DNA from 2 places in the Methylophaga sp. F7 genome. Region 2 is predicted to be linked to the other one. Evidence: predicted binding sites of a transcription regulator. Region 2 holds the regulator's gene; the other holds the start of a gene.
The links. Region 2 encodes PhoB, which activates phosphate uptake and scavenging genes when phosphate is short. Its sites were predicted from a motif close to GNNTGTCATAAAACTGTCANAT; they were not measured.

Region 1 (11,411 bases), 1.2 Mb from region 2:
CTTCAACGGCTTCGGCTACCCACTGCGTCAATTTATCAGTGAATTGCGACCAGTCTTTGAAAAAACCAATATCGTACTGTGCTGCAGCGACTTTTACTTTGCTCATTTACATCAAACTCGGGAAATCGTTAGCGAGACATATAAGATTGGGCTTTTTAGCCTTACTTCAATGCCAGATAATATATTTTTAACGGCTTATTAATGTCTTTAATAACAAGCTGTTGATATACAAACAAAATTACTAGAGTCTATCGTTCTTTCAGAAGCACTATTAATGTTCAACAGACTCTAAAGTTTTTTCATCCAGAAAGTCATCGGCTTAGGTGACTCATGCTCTTCATCCAGTTCTTTCCAGCTGAATGTCGTGTTGAGTTCAGGATGCTTTTCATAGCCGCGTTTACGCCAGAAGTTGTCAAGAGGCTTATAACCTGAGGGTCGGCGTGGATGGTCTTCTGGGCGCTGTACTCCACAAAAACAGCTGAATTCATATCCGCCCAGTTCTTGTGCATGTTGCTCACGATGTTCAAAAAACGCTACGCCGGCACCTTTGCCACGGTATTGTGACAACAAGACCGATTCACCACAATAAAATACGCTATCAACATCAATACCCGCTTTGATAAACGGCGCTTTAACTTCATCAGTTTCATATCTCAGCGGAATACCCGTCGATGCACCAACGACCTTATCGCCATCAAAAGCTAAAACAATCACGCTGTCAGGCGCTTCGATATAGGTTTGCAGATAGCGAGCTTCGTAATCCGGATCACCATCATAGAGATAGGGAAAATCACGGAAAACCTCAATGCGTAATCTGGCAAGTTCCGGGATAAATTGATTCAGTGCTTCGCCTGATAAGCGTTTCAATTCCAGCATAGTTATCTCACTTAGTGCAATGGAAAGGCAACCATAAAAAAGCCAAGCTGGATAGAACATCCCAGCCTGGCTGATTGGCCTGCAGTTTAACCGACGACTTGTTTAACCCAGTCTTCCAGGTTGTAGTAGTTAGTGATGCGTGCCACTTTGCCATCACGAATCACAAAAAACGCACCAGCAGGCAGATTGTATTTCTGGCCGTTAGCTTCTGGCAAACCTTCATCGGTGCTCAGATATTCGCCTAGTACGGTGAATTCAACAGCAGCACGATCGCCCGCTTCATTAGTGGTGATGGAAATATCCACGATTTGTTCTTTGTAATGGGCATTCATGCGGTCCATAAATGCAGAGAATTTTTCTTTACCAATTTCGCGTCCGGCCTGGTTAACATCATGAATAACGTCATCAGTCAGCATATTTAAAAACGCATCCATATCCTGACGGTTGAACGCATCGTAGTAGTTTTGCAGCAATGTGATTGTAGCTTGGCTCATGTCGCAGACCCCAGAGAGTAAAAAAACCGCGAATTTTAACGTGTAAACGCTTCAAAGAAAAGCAAAAACTGCTAATTAACCACAGAGACACGGAGGGCACGGAGATTTTAAAGTTATCCGCAGATTACGCAGATTTTCGCAGATTATTTTTGTCGGGTTACGCTGCGCTAACTCGACCTAAGTTTTTTAACAATATTTAGGTCGGGTTGAATTTATGAAACCCGACAAAGCACAAATGCTTAGATGATGTTGGGTTTCGCACAATCAACCCAACCTGCAGTCCTGTTAAAAATTATAAATCTGCGTCCATCTGCGTAATCTGCGGATCTATTTTTTGTCTCTGTGCCCTCCGTGTCTCTGTGGTTAATTTTTTTAACCGCAAAAAATCATTGACGACTACGAGCAGTGATCCCCATTAACTTGTAGGTCAGCATTGATGCAGCAAAGTCATATGCATGAAACCCTTCAATTGGTGCAAACTCCATTACATCAAAACCAATAATTTCACGTTGTTTGGCAACCGATTCAAACAGATTCAATGTCTGGTACCAACTCAGGCCACCCGGTACTGGTGTGCCTGTTGAAGGAAACACACTCGGATCCATACCATCAATATCCACCGTAAAAAACACTTTTTTCGGGAAATCATCGGGCAAGGTAATGCTGTTGATATTATTCGGCACCAATTCATCGGCATCCTGGTAATACACACCAAACTCCTCTCGCACCTGCATCTCTTCTTCACAAAATGCACGAATTCCCAGTTGGTATAACGGGATACCCATATCCACAGCACGTTTCATTACTGAGGCATGGCTCAAAATATCGCCTTCATAGGCATGACGCAGATCAGCGTGGGCATCAATCTGCACAATACCAAAATCTTCGATGCCGGCATCTTTTAACCCTTTAATGACGCCATAGGTCACGGTATGTTCACCACCTAACACTACAGGAATTCCGCCATTACGGATGATTTCAGCGGTGGCATTAGCAATGTTATCAATCACCTGTTGCGAGCTAACGCTGCAATCGACTGGCGGGCAAGTATAGATGCCCAAATCACATGGATTACTTTTGCCGTCCCATTTTTCCAGCTGCCAGGATGCATTCAAAATCGTTGAAGGCCCTTTATTGGTGCCGCCACCATAAGAGACCGTTTTTTCATACGGAACAGGCAAAACATGGAACATCGCCTGTTTTGGATCGGCCTGGTCAATCTCGGAGCCCAGGAAAATCGGAAATTCTTCGTTCAATTCGGTGTTCATGACAGTCGCTCTTTAAAATCGCTGTAGACAAAGCTTTTGACTACACGTAAATCATCGGTTTCGGAATTCCAAATAGCCAATGCCGGTAATTTGGTGCCATTAAATGTCGTGGTTTTAACCATGGTGTAATGGCTCATATCTTCAAATACTAGACGTTGACCAATTTCCAGTGGCTTATCAAAGCTGTAATCACCGATCACATCACCCGCCAGACAAGTTAATCCTCCCAATCGATAGGTATGTGAATTTTCATCAGGCAAACCTGCACCGGTGATATCCGGACGATACGGCATTTCCAACGTGTCGGGCATATGACAGGTAGCAGATGTATCGAGAATCGCCTGATCAAGGTGATTCCAGCTGATATCGAGCACCTCGCAACTCAAAATACCAGTACCAATTGCCACCGCCTCACCCGGTTCCAGATATACTTCGACTTGATGCCGTTGTTTAAAATCCTGAACCAGTTGAATTAAACCATCGATGTTATAGCCATCAGCCGTAATATGATGGCCACCACCAAAATTCACCCACTGCATCTGTGGCAGCAAATGGCCAAACTTCGCTTCCATAGCCGCCACAGTTCGCTGCAATGGTTCAAATCCTTGCTCACATAAAGTATGAAAATGCAGCCCAGAAATACCATCCAATGCAGTTTCATCCAGTTGCGATAACGGAATGCCTAAACGTGAACCGGGAGCACACGGGTCATAAATTGGCACTGCACCTTCAGAATGTTCTGGATTGATTCGTAAACCAAAATGCAAATCTGGACGCTGTTTTTGCATTGCCAGGCACTGATCACGAAACCGCAGCCATTGGCCACAAGAATTAAACACAATGTGGTGGGCAAAGGTCAGCAGTTCATCAATATCCTGTTGACTGAAGGCCGCAGCAAATACATGCACTTCCCCACCGTATTCTTCAAAACCAAGCCGAGCTTCATGCAAACCACTGGCGCAAGTGCCGCTCAGATATTTGGCGGTCAACGGTGCCAAAGACCACATTGAAAATGCTTTCAAAGCAGCCAGAACTTTTGCACCACTGGCCGTTTGCACATGATTCAGAATGCGTAAATTACGCTCAACAGCCACCTCGTCCACCACAAAACAAGGCGACGGCAATCGAGATAAATCCAGCTTGGTAAAATCAGTAAATTGCATTATTTTCAAATACCTGAAAATGATAGTTAATTTGTATTATTAACACTTATTAACCACAGAGACACGAAGATCACAGTGTTTTATCCGCAGATTACGCTGATTCTCGCAGATTATTTTTGCCGGGTTACGCTACGTTAACCCGACCTACATTCATATTAAAATTAAAAATCTGCGTCCATCTGCGTAATCTGCGGATGTATACTTTTCCTCCGTGCCCTCAGTATCTCTGTGGTTAATTTTTTATAGCTCCATAAGGTCAATTGTCGAGATTGAAATCATCCAGTTCAATCACTTCCCAAGGCAGTCCATATTTATTCATATCTTCCATAAATGGATCCGGATCAAACTGTTCAATGTTCCAGACGCCCGGTTTCTTCCACTTGCCTTCCAACATCATTTTGGCGCCAATCATGGCCGGTACACCAGTGGTATAAGAAATCGCCTGCGACTGAACTTCAGCGTAGCAATCCTGATGGTCTTTTATTTGATAGAGATACACAATTTTCTCTTTACCATCCTTAACACCCTTCACTACGCAACCAATGCAGGTTTTACCTTTGGTGCGAGGGCCAAGTGTTGAAGGATCTGGTAACAAAGCTTTGAGGAACTGAATCGGTACGATCTGCTGACCGTTAAAATCAATTGGGTCAATACCGGTCATACCGACATTACCCAGTACTTCCAGATGTTTAAGATAGCTATCACCAAAGCTCATCCAGAACTGGGCACGTTTCAAAGTCGGGAAATTCACTACCAGTGATTCCAGTTCTTCATGGTACATACGGTAAATATTGTAGTTACCAACCTCTTCTGGACAGGTAAAGCTGGCTTTTTTGACATGGCCGGTGTGGTAACAAATTCACCATTTTCCCAGTGACGACACTCTGCCGTGACTTCACGAATATTGATTTCCGGATTGAAGTTGGTGGCAAATGGATAACCATGATCGCCGCCATTGACGTCAATAATATCCAGCTCATGGATTTCATCGAAGTAATGTTTGGCAAGATAGGCAGTAAAAACGTTGGTGGCACCGGGATCAAAACCGCTGCCGAGTAATGCCATCAAACCGGCATTTTCAAATTTTTCACGATAGGCCCACTGCCAGCTGTATTCAAACTTGGCGGTATCCAAAGGTTCGTAGTTAGCTGTATCCAGATAGTCAACACCAGCCGCCAGACAGGCGTCCATGATATGCAAATCCTGATAAGGTAACGCTACGTTGATGACCAGATCTGGTTTTTCCTTTTCCAGTAAAGCAGTCAGTTCTGGCACGTTATCGGCATCGACCTGAGCAGTGCGGATTGGGCGATCCAGCTGCGCTGCTATGGCTTTACATTTGTCTTCATTACGGCTGGCCAGAATAATCTCCGAAAATACTTCCGGTAATTGGGCACATTTATGCGTAACGACGCCGCCAACACCACCGGCGCCAATAATGATCACTTTTGACATTGCTGAATCCTTATAAATCTGCAGTTATCTTTCAAAGAAGGTGTAGCCATTCATGCTGTCGCTGAAGGCACGTAACATTTGTTGACGCATTGGAACCGAAATCTTGCCATCTCGAACAGCTTGTTCAGCCAATTTCCGGAATTGTTCCTGCATTACTTTCGGATCGTATTCCACGTAGCTGAGTACATCGGCAATACTATCGCCATGAAACTCACGGACAAAATCAAAGCTGCCATCCTCGTTAATATGCACACTGACCACGTTGGTATCACCAAACAGGTTATGCAAATCACCAAGGGTTTCCTGATACGCTCCAACCAGAAATACGCTCAGATAATATTCCTCACCCTCTATAAGTGGGTGTAATGGCAACGTTTTACGAATACCCTCTTCATAGGAAAACGAATCAATTTTGCCATCACAATCACAGGTCATATCTGCGATGACCGCTGCGCGAGTGGGTTTTTCATTCAAGCGATGAATCGGCATGATGGGGAAGATCTGATCAATTGCCCAGATATCCGGCAACGATTGAAACAGACTGAAATTACCGTAATAAATATCGGACAGTAACTCTGGCAGACTTTCCAGTTCAGCAGAAACCCTGCGTGCCTGGGGCAACAATTCTGAGATTTTTTCCAAAATGGCCAATGAAACATTCTCGGCTAAAGCCCGTTCACGGAGGGTTGCCTGACCGTGATGGAATAACTCACGTAATTCATCACGATAATATATGGCATCGTTGTAACACTCCTGCAGGTTCTGCAGTTTTACATTATTCAGCACGGCATAGAGGTTCACCAGCATATCCGGACTATCATCCGGAACAATCTCCGGAATCGTGCCAGGTTTATGATCACGGACTTCCAATACGTTAAATAACAACATGGAAGAATAGGCAATCAATGCCCGACCAGATTCAGTAATGACGACTGGGTGTTCGATATCCAGCGGATCCAGACATTCCTGCAAGGTTTCGATAATGTTGTAGCAATATTCGTCCAGGCCGTAGTTCATACTGTGTGTGCTGTTAGAACGAGCACCTTCGTAGTCAACTGCCAAACCGCCACCCAGGTCCATATAGCCCATCGGTGCGCCTTCTTCGATTAAGCCAGTGTAAAAACGGCAGGCTTCCATTACGCCACTACGGATATTACGAATATTGGGAATTTGTGAGCCTAAGTGGCTATGCAGTAACTGCAGGCAATGCAACATATCGGCTTTTTTGAGCTGGTCGATAACTTCAAGCAGTGCATTGGTAGAAAGGCCAAAAATAGAACGGTCTCCACTGTCACCATTCCAATGACCTTCAACTGTCGAAGCCAGACGAATACGTAAACCTATCAGCGGATCAATCCCTAATGCTTTACTGCGTTCCAGAATCGTGGAAAGCTCCGTGGCGGTTTCCAATACAAAAAAGCATGGAATCCCCATTTGACGGGCATATAAACCCAGTTCAATAAATTCTTCGTCTTTATATCCATTACAGATAATCAAACTGTCATGGTCACGAAGCTGTGAAATAGCAATAATTAATTCGGCTTTACTGCCCGCTTCCAGACCATGATGGTAGCGACGACCATAATCAGCAATTTCCTCAATAACGTGGCATTGCTGATTCACCTTAATTGGGAATACACCGCGATAGTGATTTTTATAACCAGCTGTTTTAATCGCCCGGGCAAAAGCCTCGTTCAGTTGGGTAATTCGCAAATCCAGCAGGTTTTCAATGCGTAATACAGCGGGCATATCCAGGCCACGCTCTTTCATTCCATTAACAATATCGATCAATGGAACATGAATAGTCTTTTCACCAAACTGCAAACTGACGACCGCATTGCCATCGGCGGAAATATCAAAATAATCCGTCCCCCAATCACGCACACCATAAAGCTTACTGCTATGTTGCGCACTCCATTCTTCAGGGGCAACATCAGGTGAGTGTGTATCAAGATTGGCATGGGTTTGTGTCATCAGTATGACCCCCTTTGGCTTCAGTTAAATCGCGGGATTGTCACTATTTTACGGATAAATTGCAAAAATATTATGACAGCACTACTACGTAACGAGATGAATCGCAGGCCTAGATAATTGGTTGCTCTTCTGGAACGCTGGTATCTGTTGATGGATCCAGATTGGTATTGAACGCCTCCACACTGTCCGCAACTTCGTCAGGGCGATTAAAACGCGCAATATGGAACAGCGCCTCACCCTCATTGACCAGAGGAATATTGGTTCTGCCAATGATCACGCCACTACAGATTGCGACCACTTTGGTTTCCGATTTTTCATCACCATATGGGGCCGCGACCATTCCCAGAATATCGCCTTTGGTCACGTGGGCTCCCATAGGAACCAGCATTCTGAAAATTCCGCTTTGCGGTGCCCTCACCCAACTGCTTGAACGCGCGACAAATGGTTCTACCGGTTTTAAATGTTTCGTACGGGATTCAGTTAACATGCCCAGCTTACGCATTACCGCCAACACGCCTCTGACACCAGCACGAATCGCCAGTTCATTAAAACGTAATGCTTCACCGGCTTCATAGACTATAACCGGCACATTGGCCTGCTGACAGGCATAACGTAGAGATCCCTCAATCAAGCCTGAATTCAAAATAACCGGGGCATTAAATGCTCTCGCCATTTCTTCAACGGCAGGATTATCCAACGCTGCACGAATCTGTGGCAGGTTATCGCGGTGTATGGCTGCAGTATGCAAATCTACGCCATGGGTACACTTATTCACCACCTCGCTCATAAAAAGATTGGCGAGGCGCGCCGCCAGAGAACCCTCTTCAGAACCGGGAAAACAGCGGTTTAAATCCCGGCGGTCTGGCAGATAACGCGTTTGATTGATAAAACCATATACGTTAACCACCGGGATGGTTATCAACGTCCCCTTAAGGCTTTTAAGCCGTTTACTTCTAACCAGCCGACGAATTATTTCCACGCCGACAATTTCATCTCCATGTACCGCACCGGACACAAATAAAACAGGCCCGTCACGTCGTCCACGCATCACCTGAACAGGCATACTCAAAGAGGTATGCATATACAAATCCGGTAGGGCTACATCAACTACTTTATTTTGTCCGGGGCCGATTTTTTGCCCGGCAATAATCAACTCGTCAGGCATTAACCACGGCCTTTGGTTTTAGTGGTTCCTGAAACAGAGTTCTTTTCAATAAAATCAATAATCAAACTGGCAATATCCTTACCGGTTGCTGATTCGATACCTTCAAGCCCTGGCGAAGAATTAACCTCCATCACGACTGGTCCATGGTTCGAACGCAATAAATCCACACCGCACACATTCAGACCCATCGTTTTGGCTGCCCTGACAGCGGTAGCCCGCTCTGCCGGTGTAATGCGGATTAAATTGGCACTGCCCCCACGATGCAGATTGGATCGGAACTCGCCCTCTTTACCCTGGCGTTTCATTGCGGCAACCACTTTCTCACCCACTACAAAACAGCGAATATCCGCACCGCCGGCTTCTTTGATAAATTCTTGCACCAAGATATTGGCTTTCATGCCCATAAAGGCTTCGATAACACTCTCAGCTGCCCCAGCAGTCTCTGCCAATACCACACCGATGCCCTGGGTACCTTCCAATAATTTAATCACCAGCGGCGCACCACCGACCATCTTGATTAAATCGTCGACATCATCCGGACGATGTGCAAACCCCGTTACTGGCAGACCAATTCCGCGGCGTGACAGTAATTGCAGAGCGCGAAGTTTATCGCGTGAACGACTGATCGCCACTGACTCATTCAGTGGATATACATTCATCATTTCAAACTGGCGCAGTACAGCAGTTCCGTAAAAGGTCACCGAAGCCCCGATCCTAGGAATCACCGCATCATAACCGGTCAGATTCTCGCCCTTGTAATGCACCTCCGGTTTCATCGAGGTGATATTCATATAACAACGCAGCACATCCAGCACATCCACTTCGTGACCTCGTGCCTCCGCTGCCTCAACCAATCGGCGAGTGGAATACAGCTTCGAATTACGGGACAAAATGGCTATTTTCATGCAGATTCTCCATCAAGCGCTTCATCTCTAGGCGCTTGGGTAGTGTCGTGGAATGCGGGGCTTGCTTGATAGGACAATGCCGGATTAACCAATATATTACCAGTCGTCATGGCAGTACGTCCCAGTAACATTCGAAACAACATAGTATCGCGATTGGTCAGGGTAATTTCAATCGGCCAGCTATGCCCGCCAACGCTCAGTGGCGTTTCAATTACATAACGTTTTTCTGTGTGACCACCCGAGTCAGTAACGTTGCGCTCGTCCTTAACTCGCGCTTCGCACCAGATTTCCGTCTCGGTATCATGTTGATTGGGATGCACCCCAAATCTTACCCAAAGCTCACCGTTCTTATCAATCGGCTCAACCGAAAAGGCATGGATGGCGGAAGTTCGGGCTCCAGTATCCACCTTGGCTTTGATTTGTTGAATACCCAACTCAGGCAAGCTCAACCACTCTCGCCAGCCAACAGTGATTATTTTTGGATAATTTTCCACGGGATTCCCCAATTAAGAATTTATGGGGCAATTGAAAGCAATTTAGGGACAGCTGTCAAAAAGGATTTTAGATATTTCGGATTTTAGTGAAACTTATATCTGATTTATAGTTATATCAATTATATTTTAATGTTGAAAATTAACCCGCTCCTTACAAAAAAGCCCCGATGAATCGGGGCTTTTAACAAAATTCAACAATATTTATTAGCAAAGGCCGGCTGCTAAGCAAGAGCCACCAACTGTCCATTGGATAGGTGCGGTTATACCATCTGGAGTTAATGTATAATCATCATTAGCAGCATTAATATTTTGACTTGTAGCTGTAATAACACCATCAACCATTGTGACACTATTAACAAATCCAGATGCACCTACAGCACCAGGAATACCATTAGAACCAGCATCAGCATCAGCTAAAGCCGTTAGGCGACCAGATTGAGCTGCAACTTCAAAAGCAATTTTATGAGGAGAAGTTGCTAATACCACCTCAGAAAAACGGGCACGTTCAGTATATTGTTGGTACGCAGGCAAAGCGATTGCCGCCAAAATACCAATGATCGCGATAACAATCATTAATTCAATTAATGTAAAACCTTGTTGTGTTTTTTTCATATTTCAATCTCCGTAAATAGACGACAAGCTTTGTGCTCCAAATTAATAGAGCACTCTCCATGCCAATGTTTTTTTATTTTTAAAAACAGTTAGTTAAGATTTAAATATTTATTTTCAATATTCGCAAATTACTCAGGCACGTCAGTTTATGACGTTTTTTGTCAGTTTCTTGCTAAACAATCTTTTTGTAGTTTAATTAAAACTTTATTTGCCGGGTAATACTCCAAACTTTTACGAATGGTTTCACAACGCTTTTCAGGCTTTTCCATAGCAAAATAACCATTAATTACGTCTTCAAATAGTTTTAACTCTGGTTTTTTATTCAGTTCGTATTCAAACCAACTCACAACCTGAATAAGTTTTTCTGCATCCTTTCTTACAATTGCATCATGCAGATGTGTTCGCATGACAATCTTCTCAGCATAGTTTTTGTAATACATATTACTTAACACATGATTAAGTTGGGGAGATTGCTGGGATTGAGTCAAATAGGTATATAGCTGCTGTTGCGCCAGTGCGGTTTGCCATAAAAAGACTAATGAAATGCTTAGCAAAAGCAGGATTAAAACCCGAAGTGATTTATTCGCTGCTTCACTAAGCAGATTCTGCTTGAATTTTAAATGATGGTTAAGTAATCCAAATAATAATGTTAACCAAATAAACCAGTGAAATGAGGATAGGTAAAAGGGATGCTCAACTTGTGTATGAAAAGTTATCGGTAGTAATAATGCAAGATAGGCAAGTATTCTTTGATGTTTATGTTTGAATACGAACCACAACACACTGAACATCGCTATAAGAATGCCCAGTAAAGCCAATAATCCTCCTTCAATGGCCCATTGCAAAAGTTCATTATGTGGATGGGCTATATAACCTGGCATATTTGCAGTAGGATGTTGTTGATAAAACGCAGAAGAAGCCAAGCCAAATTTTTCCAGGAAACTGCCAATACCATGTCCTCTTATTGGGGCTTCAGAAAAAGCATCAAGAGAAATTCGGTAAATA
Region 2 (11,411 bases):
TCAAATAACAGGTTTTCCAATGGCAGACTTAATTTCATCGAAACAATACCGACCAAAATAACGACTGGAATTAAAATCGCCGCCTCCCAACCATCTGGAATTCGCTGGCGCAATGATTTAGGTAATTTGGTCCATAGCCAGGCTGTGAGCAACACCATAATGGGAGTGAGGATCAGAATACTGAAAACACCAGGCAGGTTGTTTTCCACCAGCGGGGCCAACCATAAACCGGCCAGAAACCCTAGAATAACGGTTGGTAAAGCTTCCATGATTTCAATGGTCGGCTTGACCAGATTACGCATCCGTGGCGACATAAAATAGGCCGTAAAAATCGCTCCCATAATGGCCAGCGGTACTGCGACCATCATGGCGTAAAATGCCGCTTTAATGGTGCCAAACGTTAATGGGGTAAGACTGAGTTTCGGTTCAAAGTCATTGCTGGAAGACGAAGACTGCCAAAGATACTCAGGTTCGCTACGACTTTCATACCAGACTTTTTCCCATAAAGAATGCCAGGAAACTTCAGGGTGTTCATTTTCAATTTCATGAAACTGCGTTTCACCATTCATTGCAACCGTTATCAGGCCATTTGCCCGGGGTGACAGGGCCATTTTGGCATTGGCGTCGTCCAGAATGTTCTCAACTAACAGATTTCTCTCTGCTGTAGTGTGATAAATACCGATATCACCGGTATCATCCAACGCAACAAAGCCTTTACGAGCTTGTTCAGCCAGGATGCTGCGGATAGGTGCTGTTTGTTCAGAGAAGCTTCTGACCCGCTCAATGGAGTAATTATTGTCAGCATCACGCACAGGAAACCACTGGTCAATCTGTCCGTCACTGCGTCCTATTAATATTGAAATACCGCCAGTCAGGAATTCTGCTGCTGTAATTTCAACATCCTCAGGTACTGCGCTGACCCGCTGCAGCATTCTGACATCGTCTATGTTCTGTACGTCGTAATAGGCAATATCACCATTATTGTGAATGACATATAACTCACGCTGATCGATATCTAGCCGAATCTTCGACACCGGAGCATTACTATCCAATAGGATTTCGCGGTTTTCGCTGTCCAATGTAAAGTCGGTTTCATCAAGAAAGTTCACATCCTTGGTAATCCGCGACATAACCAGTCGATTATCAGCAGTGAGTGCCACCAAGGTGGTGAGATCATCATAGCTTTGAACCGTCAGCATCTGCAGCGGCTGTCCTTGTGGGTCCACTTCAACCAGGTTTTCACCAATGGGATACTGGATCTCTGGTGTAATCAGTCGCTGTGTTCCCTGCGGATAACTGATTTTGTAGGCTTCCTGAAAGACTATCGCCTGACCATTGTCCAGTCCATAAGCAAACACTCCGGTAGAGGCCGTGCCTGCAGAGAAACTGCTGATGGTATTTGCTGGCGGAATGGGTAAGTCGTAAGTGGCTATTTCATTGCCATTATGCGCATTAAAAAAGCGTAAATTTGCCTTATCGTCCAGCGACAAAACCACTTCATTATATTCATCCAGGGTCAGATGAACATTATTGATTGGCTCTTGTTTAAATTGTTGTTCGGTTCGCAGATCGGCGCTATTGAATAGTGGAATGACCACATATAACAGATAAAAGAAGATCAGCACGATGGCGACAATCACCATGATGCCACCACCTGTTACAACGACCCGCGCTAATTTATCTTTAAACTCGCGCCAATTTCGCCGACGGCGGGCCGTTTTTGAATTAGCAGCAGCTATAACGCTGTTTTCAATAGTTTGCTCAGCCATAATCTGATTTGCTTTCCACTTAAGAAATACGCACGCAACATGATGATTGCTTAATTTTAATACTGCTAATCAATCTGCAGACAAATTGATTAACGCTATTAGATAAAAAAACCCCGCACATCCTGCAATGTGCGGGGTGATTTTAATTCGCAATATTACTTCAGCATTTCCATATATTTTGCAACTGTTTTAGCTGGCAGTGGTACATAGCCATCTTTAACAACCACTTCTTGACCCACTTTAGACAGAATCATTTTCATGAATTCACGATCAATTGGTGACATAGGTTTGTTTGGTGCTTTGTTCACATAAACCCACAGGAAACGTGACATTGGATAAGAACCATCAGCAGCATTTTCACCACTTGCTTCAATGAAAGGTTGGCCAGCTTCTTTTGCTAACGGAACCAGTTTTACGCCTGATGTTTTGTAACCGATACCGGAATAGCCCAGACCATTGGTTGATTTAGTCACACCTTGAACAACTGAAGCTGAACCTGGTTGCTCATTTACAGTGTTTTTGTAGTCACCTTTGCACAAAGCGTTATCTTTAAAGTAACCGTAAGTACCTGATACTGAGTTACGACCGTATAACTGGATTGAACCCAGACCTTCAACACCTAATTGTGACCAGTCAGTGATGTCTTCTGAATAACCACACTTACGTGTTGCTGAGAAAGCCGCATCAACTTGAGGGATAGTCATGCCTTCAATTGGGTTGTCTTTGTGCACATAAACAGCCAGGGCATCGATAGCAACAGGGATAGCTGTTGGTTTGTAACCGTATTTGTTTTCAAATTCTTTGATTTCGCTGTCTTTCATCTCACGGCTCATCGGCCCAACGTTTGATGTACCTTCAGTTAACGCAGGAGGCGCAGTTGAAGAACCAGCCGCTTGAATCTGGATGCTGACATTAGGATATTCACGTTTGAACTCTTCTGCCCACAAGGTCATCAAGTTAGCTAATGTGTCAGAACCGACGCTTGATAAGCTACCTGAAACACCGCTTGTTTTTTCATACTCTGGCAGGTTTGGATCGACGTCTGCAAAGCTGGCAGCGGAAAACGTCATTGCCAAAGCGGCGCCGTATAAAGCAAATTTTTTCTTGAACATGAGTCATTAACTCCTTGGGTTAAAAATAAGTTCCAACGCTTACCGCGTTGAGCACCCGAGCAGTATCGCGATTAACTGTGACAAGGATATGAAAGAAATATGACAATACTGTGACATGACCGAAAACAGTAGTCAGTAAGGCTAAATGTCTATTTTATCCATCACACTTTTGGCGGGAAAACAGCACTTAAAATTTGATCCTTCACCAATAACGCTCTGAATCATCAGCTCAGCTTTGTGTCGTTGCAACACATGCTTGACGATAGCCAGCCCCAGTCCTGTACCACCGGTTTCCCTGGCACGACCACTATCAACACGATAAAAGCGTTCTGTTAAGCGGTCGAGATGATGTTGGGCGATACCTTCACCGGTATCTTTTACCTCAATAACAGCAAACTCACCTTCGATATCCCATCTGACATCGATCTGGGTTTCTGCTGGGGTATATTTGACCGCGTTAAACACCAGATTGGAGATTGCACTGCGAAGTTCATCAGCATCTGCCTTCAACCATTTTTCGCTCAGGCAGTGCAGGTTGATCTGATGCTGATGAAAATGTTCCAATCGCTTGGCATCCTCAACAACGCTATGCAGCAACTTGCAGATATCTGTAGGTCGGTGTTGCAGCGGCTTTTCACCGGTTTCCAATTGGGATAACGCCAGCAGATCCTTGATCATCAGATGCATTCGCTGGCTTTGTTGCTGCATTACCGGTAATGCCTGTTGCCAGAGCTCTTGATCACTTTCCGTGGTCAAGGTTTCCAGATACCCCCGTAAAACCGTCAATGGTGTACGCAATTCATGCGATACATTGGCCACAAAATCACGCCGCATACGCTGCAGTTTCTGTGTCTGGGTGATATCTCTGGCGATCAGCAACCTGTCCTTGCTGGCATACCGAACGACTTTGAATTCAAGCTGAATGCGATCATTCATCGGTGAAACGGCTATAACCGATTCCTCGGCATCACCATCAAGTTCCAGTAATTTTTGGAATGCCGGGTCGCGAACCAGATTATTGACTCTGACGCCATTGTCATGCGGCCAGTTGATTCCCAATAACGTCATGGCTGAGGTATTGGCCCAACTGACCTGGCCAAACTCGCCCATTACCACCACCGCATCAGGTAAAGCCGCAGTGGCCGATTGGAAACGTTTTAAATAACCGGTGAGCTTTTTTTACGGTTGCTGTTTTGTGCGCGCATCTGTTCTATCTGCCGACACACGTCATCAATAACCCCTTCGGCTTGCGGAGAACTGTTTTTCTTAGGTTTATCCAGCCATGCCTGCAACTGGTTCCATTTACTCTGCATCCAGAAGATGTATATAAGCGCGGCAACAAACATGAAGGCCAACATATGACCTAAGACCAATCCAATAAAACCGGCCAGGCTGAGCACCGTCAGTAAACGCCAATAATCCCATTGCATCAGACGATCCTGCTATTCAGCAGAAAAACGGTAACCGACACCGCGAACGGTTTGTACCAGGTTGTCATGGCCGCTGGGTTCCAGCGCCTTACGCAGACGACGAATATGCACATCCACTGTGCGCTCCTCTATATATACGGTATCGCCCCAGACAAAATCCAGCAGCTGGGAACGGTTATAAGCGCGTTCTGGGTTTTTCATAAAAAAGTGTAGTAAACGGAATTCGGTCGGTCCCAATTCAATGCGTTCACCATTCACCGATACCCGGTGACTTTTGGTATCCATGACCAGTTCACCCATCTGCAGTTTCTGTGCTTCGTCATCTTCCATCGGACGACAACGACGTAAAACCGCTTTAATTCGTGCAATTAATTCAGGTGGGGAAAACGGTTTATTTATATAGTCATCAGCACCGACGCTCAGACCTTTCACCATATCTTCACTTTCACCCTTAGCGGTAAGCATGATCACGGGAATGGATGCTAAAAACTCATTGGCACGCAGACGGCGGATAAACTCGATGCCATCAATTCCAGGTAACATCCAATCCAGCAAAATCATGTCTGGCTGTTGATTTTTTAACCAATCCAGACCCGTTTCGCCATCCTTGACTGCTTCGCAGGTAAATCCCGCCTGACGCAGACTGAAATTAATCATGTCACGAATGGCGGCGTCATCTTCAACCAGTAATACTGATATGCTCATATCCGATTTTTTCCTGAACTATTTTTCTAAGAGTAAAGCTTAACGGCTAAATATGACAATTTGATAACAACGCTGAAAGCTTTATACAGTCTGGTCTTTGCGCGGTAACATTTTTGAAATAAAACTGGCGGACAGAATCATTAAGGCAGAAATGACCAGACATGCTGCTAACCCGGAAACCTGATAGACCCAGCCAGATAATAATGTACCAAACAATCTTCCAGCCGCATTAGCCATGTAATAAAAACCGACATCCAGCGACACCCCAGCCGCATCAGCATATGACACGATAAGATAGGAATGGATTGCAGAATTGATCGCAAAGATAGCGCCATAAATTAACAAGCCGACAGTTAAAGCCGGTATGACAGCCCATTCAAAATATACCGAGGCGGCAATCAATAACGGCAACACAAAGAGGGGTAAGGACCATAGCCAGACATGATAGCCATCAGGAGCGTTTTGCCTGGAAAAGCCAGTCAGTTTAGGCGCAAGCGCTTGCACAATACCGTAAGCAATTACCCAAGCCGCCAGCAAGCCACCGACATAAATAGGTGACCACTGTAATTGGGCATGCAAAAACACCGGCAAGGCCACCACAAACCAGATATCTCGAGAACCAAACAAAAAGAACCGTGCCAACGATAAATGATTAACCGGCGGACTTTTTGACCAGATATCACTGAATTTTGGTTTGTTTTTGGCTTTACCCAAGTCGCGTTGCAACATGACGATGCTGAAAATCAACACTACCAGAAGCACAACCGCCATAGCCAGTATGGCGCCACGAAAACCGATCCAGGAAAGCAGGGCCGCACCGACAAAGAAGCCAACCCCTTTCAGGGCATTTTTGGAGCCGGTAAGGATGGATATCCATTTAAATAAGGTTGATTGCGCATTATCAGCCACCAGCATTTTGATACTGGATTTGGCGCTCATTTTATTCAAATCTTTGGCAATACCGGAGAGCGCCTGCGCGACCATGACATAAGCCACGGTGAGCCACTGCGGATCCACCAGCAGCATTGCCAATGCAATGACCTGTAATAACAAGCCCAGATGCATAGTGACGTTTAACCCTAATCTGGCGGCCAGCCAGCCACCGACCAGGTTTGTCACTATGCCGAAGAACTCATACAGAACAAACAGCATTGCCACTTCAAGCGGGCTGTAACCCAGTTGATGGAAAAACAATACAACCAACATGCGTAATGCACCGTCGGACACGGTAAACGCCCAGTAGCTGAAAGTCACTACCAGATATTGCTGAATCGCAATGGGCAATGCTTTAAGTTTATTCAGCATGTTCAAATCATCCTGACAAATAAGCTGAAAATAATATGTCAGTTTAATGAAGATTTGATTACAGCATGATGCCTTTTATCATAAAGAAGATGCAGGCTGACAAGGTTGCCGCTGCTGGAACGGTTACCACCCAAGCTGTGACAATCTTTTTCACCATATCGCGTTTAACGAACAGGTTTTTCTTTTCTTTTTTGAGGACTTTTTTGGCTTTTTTCAGCGCGGACTCTTCCTCTTCAATCAGCCGATAAAGCTCGGTAATACGTTGATATTCATCCACGGTTTTGGAGGGTTTTTTCTCCAGCTTTTTCAATTCCCCGCGTAGTGCATTGAGCATCTTTTTATCATCTTTGATTTCGGCTTTTTCGCGATCAATCTGGCGTTCGATTTTATTTGATTCATCCAGCCATTCACGCAGGAATCCAACCCCGAATACCCCACCAATCGCAATATGCGTTGTACTGACCGGCAAACCGAGCTGACTGGCAATGATGACGGTCAAAGCAGCAGCCATAGCGATTGAATAGGCTCGCATCTGATCCAGCTCGGTAATTTCACCGCCTACGGTACGAATCAGTCTTGGACCATACAGGCCCAAACCAATAGCAATACCTAGCGCCCCCACAGCCATGACCCAAAGCGGAATACCAGCTTTATCGGTGATACCACCTGACATAATAGCGTCATTTATTGCGGCCAGAGGACCGATGGCATTTGCCACGTCATTCGCACCATGGGCAAAACTTAACAAGGCCGCTGCGAAGATTAATGGAATAGTGAATTGTGCATTGACACTGGCACGATCATTTTTCATGTATTGCAGGTTACTGGCCAGAGACTTTTTAACGATCCAGAACACCAGCATCCCAATCAACAAACCAATCAATGCAGCAACCAAAAAACTGGGCTTGGCTTGCGGAGCTAAATCGACAATTGGCAGTCCATTCAGCGTATTTATAAATTGACCCCATACTTGCTTAAGCCCTTTGAGCACCAGATAAGTGGAAAAAGCCCAGGCCATCACCGAAACATAAATCGGTACCCAGCGATAGGAAGCCTGAATTTTGTCGTCGCGAAAAATGATGGTTTTTTTGATAGCCAATAAAAAAGAGGCCGCAATAATGCCTCCCATCAATGGCGAAATAATCCAGGAACTGACAATGGCGCCCATGGTGTTCCAATCAACAATATTGAAACCGGCTGCAGCCATACCACCGCCCATTACCCCCCACTATTGAGTGAGTAGTTGATACAGGCGCTCCGGCGACGGTTGCCAGATTAAGCCATAAAGCCGCTGCTAATAATGCAGCCATCATGGCCCAGACAAAGGTTTCGGTATCGGTACCAAATTGCTTGATATCAATAATGCCGCCTTTAATAGTCGACACCACTTCGCCACCGGCGATAAAGGCACCGGCTGCCTCAAAAATCATTGCGATCATAATTGCGCCGCCCATGGTCAGCGCCTTGGAGCCGACCGCCGGACCAACGTTATTGGCTACATCGTTGGCACCGATATTCATCGCCATATAACCACCGAACACGGCGGCAATGGCTAGAAACAGGTTATTGGGAACACCACCGGAGGTAGCAAAACTGTAAGCAAGAATGCCAGCGAGGAAAAATAGGGCGAAGCCTATTCGGGCTAATTCGGCATGGCTTTTTTTGTAGGCCTGTTTTTCAAGTTTATGAATGGTTTTGATTTCCACAAGACACCTGTGTTTCGCCAAAAAGAAGCCAATTATTACAGTTTAAAGACAACATGACATCCTGTTGCACTCACCCGTGTAACGTTCGACTGCTAGAATGGTCTCTAAATGTAATGAATCAGTGGCGATAATGTAATGAAACAATTTTTAATCCTGCTCATGCTGCTCAGCAGTTTTTCCGCACAGGCGCGCCCGAGCCTGTTGGAGAAATTTGGTTTCGACAGTGCAGACTCTCCTCCTGAAGTTGATGAAGCCTTTGACTTTGAAGCGGTAGTAACTGATCCCGAAACGATATTGGCAGGCTGGCAGATAATGGAAGGAAATTATCTGTATCAGAATAAAATTCGCTTCGAAATAATCGGGGATGACTCTGTACAGTTGGGTGAATTTACTTTGCCCAGCGGGCATATGAAAAATGATGCATATTTTGGTTTATCCGAGGTGTATATAAGCGATGTGCAGATCAAGCTGCCGCTGATACGTACTCAGTCCGAACCGACCAGCATCACATTAACGGCCCATTATCAGGGCTGCTCTGAAACGTTTGGCATCTGTTACCCCCCTACACGCAAAACCTTCGATCTGGAGTTACCGGCAACAACCGTAGTAAGCAAGACTGCAACCACTGAGACACAAACCCCGGCCCCGGCCTCACTACTATCTTCAACGCCGGTAAGTCAGCAGGATGAAATTTCACAGCGTCTGCAAAATGACAATCTGTTGCAAATTCTGTTTGGTTTTTTGGGGCTCGGCTTATTACTGGCCTTTACCCCCTGCGTTTTCCCGATGATTCCGATTTTGTCCGGCATTATTGTCGGCCAGGGTGAGCATATTACGACCCGCCGGGCGTTTATTCTGTCACTTACTTATGTACTGGCCATGTCTGTCACTTATACAGTCGCTGGTGTATTGACTGGTTTACTCGGCGGCAATCTCCAAGCCATGTTGCAAAATCCGTGGGTAATATCAGGCTTTGTTGGCATTTTGCTATTACTGGCGTTATCGATGTTTGGCTTTTATGAATTGCAGTTGCCACATGCTCTGCAACAACGGTTGCATCAACTCAGCCACCGTCAGCAGGGCGGTACACTAGCCGGCGTGGCATTGATGGGGCTGCTATCAGGATTAATTGTCGGGCCCTGCCTGGCTCCACCATTAGCAGGTGCCTTGTTATTTATCAGTCAGCACGCTGACCCAGTGCTAGGGGGGCAGCATTATTTGCGATGAGTATCGGCATGGGAATTCCATTACTGATTATTGGCACCTCAGCCGGAACCCTGCTGCCCAAAGCCGGACGCTGGATGGAAAATATCAAGGCTTTTTTCGGTGTGATGCTGCTCGCTTTGGCGATATGGATGCTGGATCGCATTCTGCCGGGTTGGGCCATTCTGTTTATGAGTGGCGCCCTGCTGGTGATGACTGCCGTGTATCTGGGTGCCCTCAACAATCTGCCGATTGAAGCAACTGGCTGGCAAAAATTCTGGAAAGGTCTGGGACTGTTATCACTTATCACGGGTGCATTAATGCTCATTGGCAGTGCCAGCGGCGGACAATCCATTTTGCAGCCTTTGCATAAATTAAGCCTTTCGCCCGGCACAACAGCCCCCCAACCCGCTCTGCAATTTACCTATGTCAACTCACTGGAAGAACTGCAGTCTCAGCTGGAGCAAAGTAATAAGCCGGTGATGCTCGATTTTTATGCCGACTGGTGTACCGATTGCAAAAACATGGAACAAACGACTTTCCGTGATGCAGACGTCATCAACACGTTGCAGAATTTTACTTTGCTGAAAGTGGATCTCACAGACAATACGGATGCGCATCAAACATTGTTAAAATCATTGCGGGTATTTGGTCCACCCAGCATGTTGTTTTTTGACGAAAATGCAAAGGAATCGGCTGAACATCGTCTGGTCGGACACGTCTCAGCCGCCCAGTTGAACGCTCATCTGGCGGATTTTCAGTCCAGATAATTAAAACTGCAAGAACTTCTCTATTTCGACGAAATTAGCGACAAAAAGCCGGATTTTTAGTTAAAAAGCTGGACAATAAAGCGTTAGCTGGTGCAAAATCTCGGCTTATATTTCCAGTGTTGGTGTGTTGTTATTATGGCGAAATTTCTAGTATTGCATGGCCCCAATCTGAATTTGTTGGGTCAGCGAGAGCCTGAAATTTATGGTGCCACTACGTTAGACGATATCAATACCCGCCTGGCTGAGTTAGCTCAGGCTGATGGCCATCAACTTGATTCACTGCAAAGCAATGCCGAACATGAATTGGTCTCGGCTATACAATCAGCACGTCAGCAATATGATTTTATTTTAATTAATCCCGCAGCTTTTACTCACACCAGCGTAGCCATTCGTGATGCATTAGCTGCGGTCGCAATACCTTTTATAGAAATACATCTTTCCAATGTGCATCGTCGTGAAGCATTCCGGCAACAGTCCTTCTTTTCAGATTTGGCTGTTGGTGTGATTTGTGGTCTCGGTGCTCAGGGATATGAATTGGCATTACAAGCTGCCACTAAACAACTCAACCCTTAAGGCTAAATCATGGATATTCGTAAAATAAAAAAATTGATTGATTTGATTCAGGAATCGGATGTTGCTGAAATCGAAATTTCTGAAGGTGAAGAATCTGTTCGTATCAGCCGCGCCAGTTCCGCTTATCCACAACAACAATATTTTGCGGCACCACAACCCGCACCTGCTGCACAGAGCACACCGTCATTTGCCAGTGAAGCCGCAACCAACGCGACGGCTGCAGCGGCAACAAAATCCTCTAACGAAGCCAATGCTGTGCGCTCACCCATGGTTGGTACATTTTACGGTTCTCCATCACCCGATGCGGCAGCTTTCGTGGAAGTAGGACAGCAGGTATCAACTGGCGATGTGATTTGCATTATTGAAGCGATGAAAATGTTCAATCAGATTGAAGCGGATCGCAGCGGTATTGTTAAAGCCATCCTGGTTGAAGATGGTCACCCGGTTGAGTATGACGAACCATTAATCGTTATCGAATAATTTTGCTGCCAGCTTCGGCTGTTATAGCAAACCAAAAACTGCGGATAAAACAACATGATTGATAAAATTGTCATCGCTAATCGTGGCGAGATTGCTTTGCGTATTCTCAGAGCATGCTGGGAATTAGGCATTAAAACAGTTGCTGTTCACTCAGATGTGGATCGTGATTTGAAACATGTATTACTGGCTGATGAAAGTGTCTGCATTGGTCCAGCGGCATCAAACCTCAGCTACCTGAATGTCCCCGCGTTGATCAGTGCCGCCGAGATTACCGATGCAACGGCTATCCATCCCGGATATGGCTTCCTGTCTGAAAATGCAGACTTTGCTGAGCGTGTTGAACAAAGCGGCTTTATCT

Region 1: speA (biosynthetic arginine decarboxylase) is a predicted target of PhoB. The motif match lies at 7,290-7,311, and genes of this name have one in related genera.

What each region holds. Positions count from the first base shown of each region.
Region 1 is NZ_CM166511.1:1,848,281-1,859,691, forward strand. It holds gene AC08OG_RS09350 (carbon-nitrogen hydrolase family protein) at 1-106, opposite strand, end outside; gene AC08OG_RS09355 (GNAT family N-acetyltransferase) at 289-876, opposite strand; gene AC08OG_RS09360 (ketosteroid isomerase-related protein) at 963-1,370, opposite strand; gene speB (agmatinase) at 1,757-2,638, opposite strand; gene nspC (carboxynorspermidine decarboxylase) at 2,635-3,801, opposite strand; gene AC08OG_RS09375 (saccharopine dehydrogenase family protein) at 4,058-4,582, opposite strand; gene AC08OG_RS09380 (saccharopine dehydrogenase family protein) at 4,552-5,256, opposite strand; gene speA (biosynthetic arginine decarboxylase) at 5,281-7,230, opposite strand; gene AC08OG_RS09390 (succinylglutamate desuccinylase/aspartoacylase family protein) at 7,340-8,395, opposite strand; gene rimK (30S ribosomal protein S6--L-glutamate ligase) at 8,395-9,300, opposite strand; gene AC08OG_RS09400 (ATP-dependent zinc protease family protein) at 9,297-9,794, opposite strand; gene AC08OG_RS09405 (pilin) at 9,999-10,406, opposite strand; gene AC08OG_RS09410 (O-antigen ligase family protein) at 10,568-11,411, opposite strand, start outside.
Region 2 is NZ_CM166511.1:2,999,639-3,011,049, forward strand. It holds gene AC08OG_RS15055 (ABC transporter permease subunit) at 1-1,769, opposite strand, end outside; gene AC08OG_RS15060 (PstS family phosphate ABC transporter substrate-binding protein) at 1,925-2,881, opposite strand; gene phoR (phosphate regulon sensor histidine kinase PhoR) at 3,023-3,991, opposite strand; gene AC08OG_RS15070 (DUF3329 domain-containing protein) at 4,039-4,311, opposite strand; gene phoB (phosphate regulon transcriptional regulator PhoB) at 4,324-5,016, opposite strand; gene arsJ (organoarsenical effux MFS transporter ArsJ) at 5,098-6,321, opposite strand; partial or broken gene AC08OG_RS15085 (inorganic phosphate transporter) at 6,380-8,027, opposite strand; partial or broken gene dsbD (protein-disulfide reductase DsbD) at 8,187-9,340, shown strand; gene AC08OG_RS15095 (thioredoxin fold domain-containing protein) at 9,713-10,000, shown strand; gene aroQ (type II 3-dehydroquinate dehydratase) at 10,136-10,573, shown strand; gene accB (acetyl-CoA carboxylase biotin carboxyl carrier protein) at 10,583-11,053, shown strand; gene accC (acetyl-CoA carboxylase biotin carboxylase subunit) at 11,108-11,411, shown strand, end outside.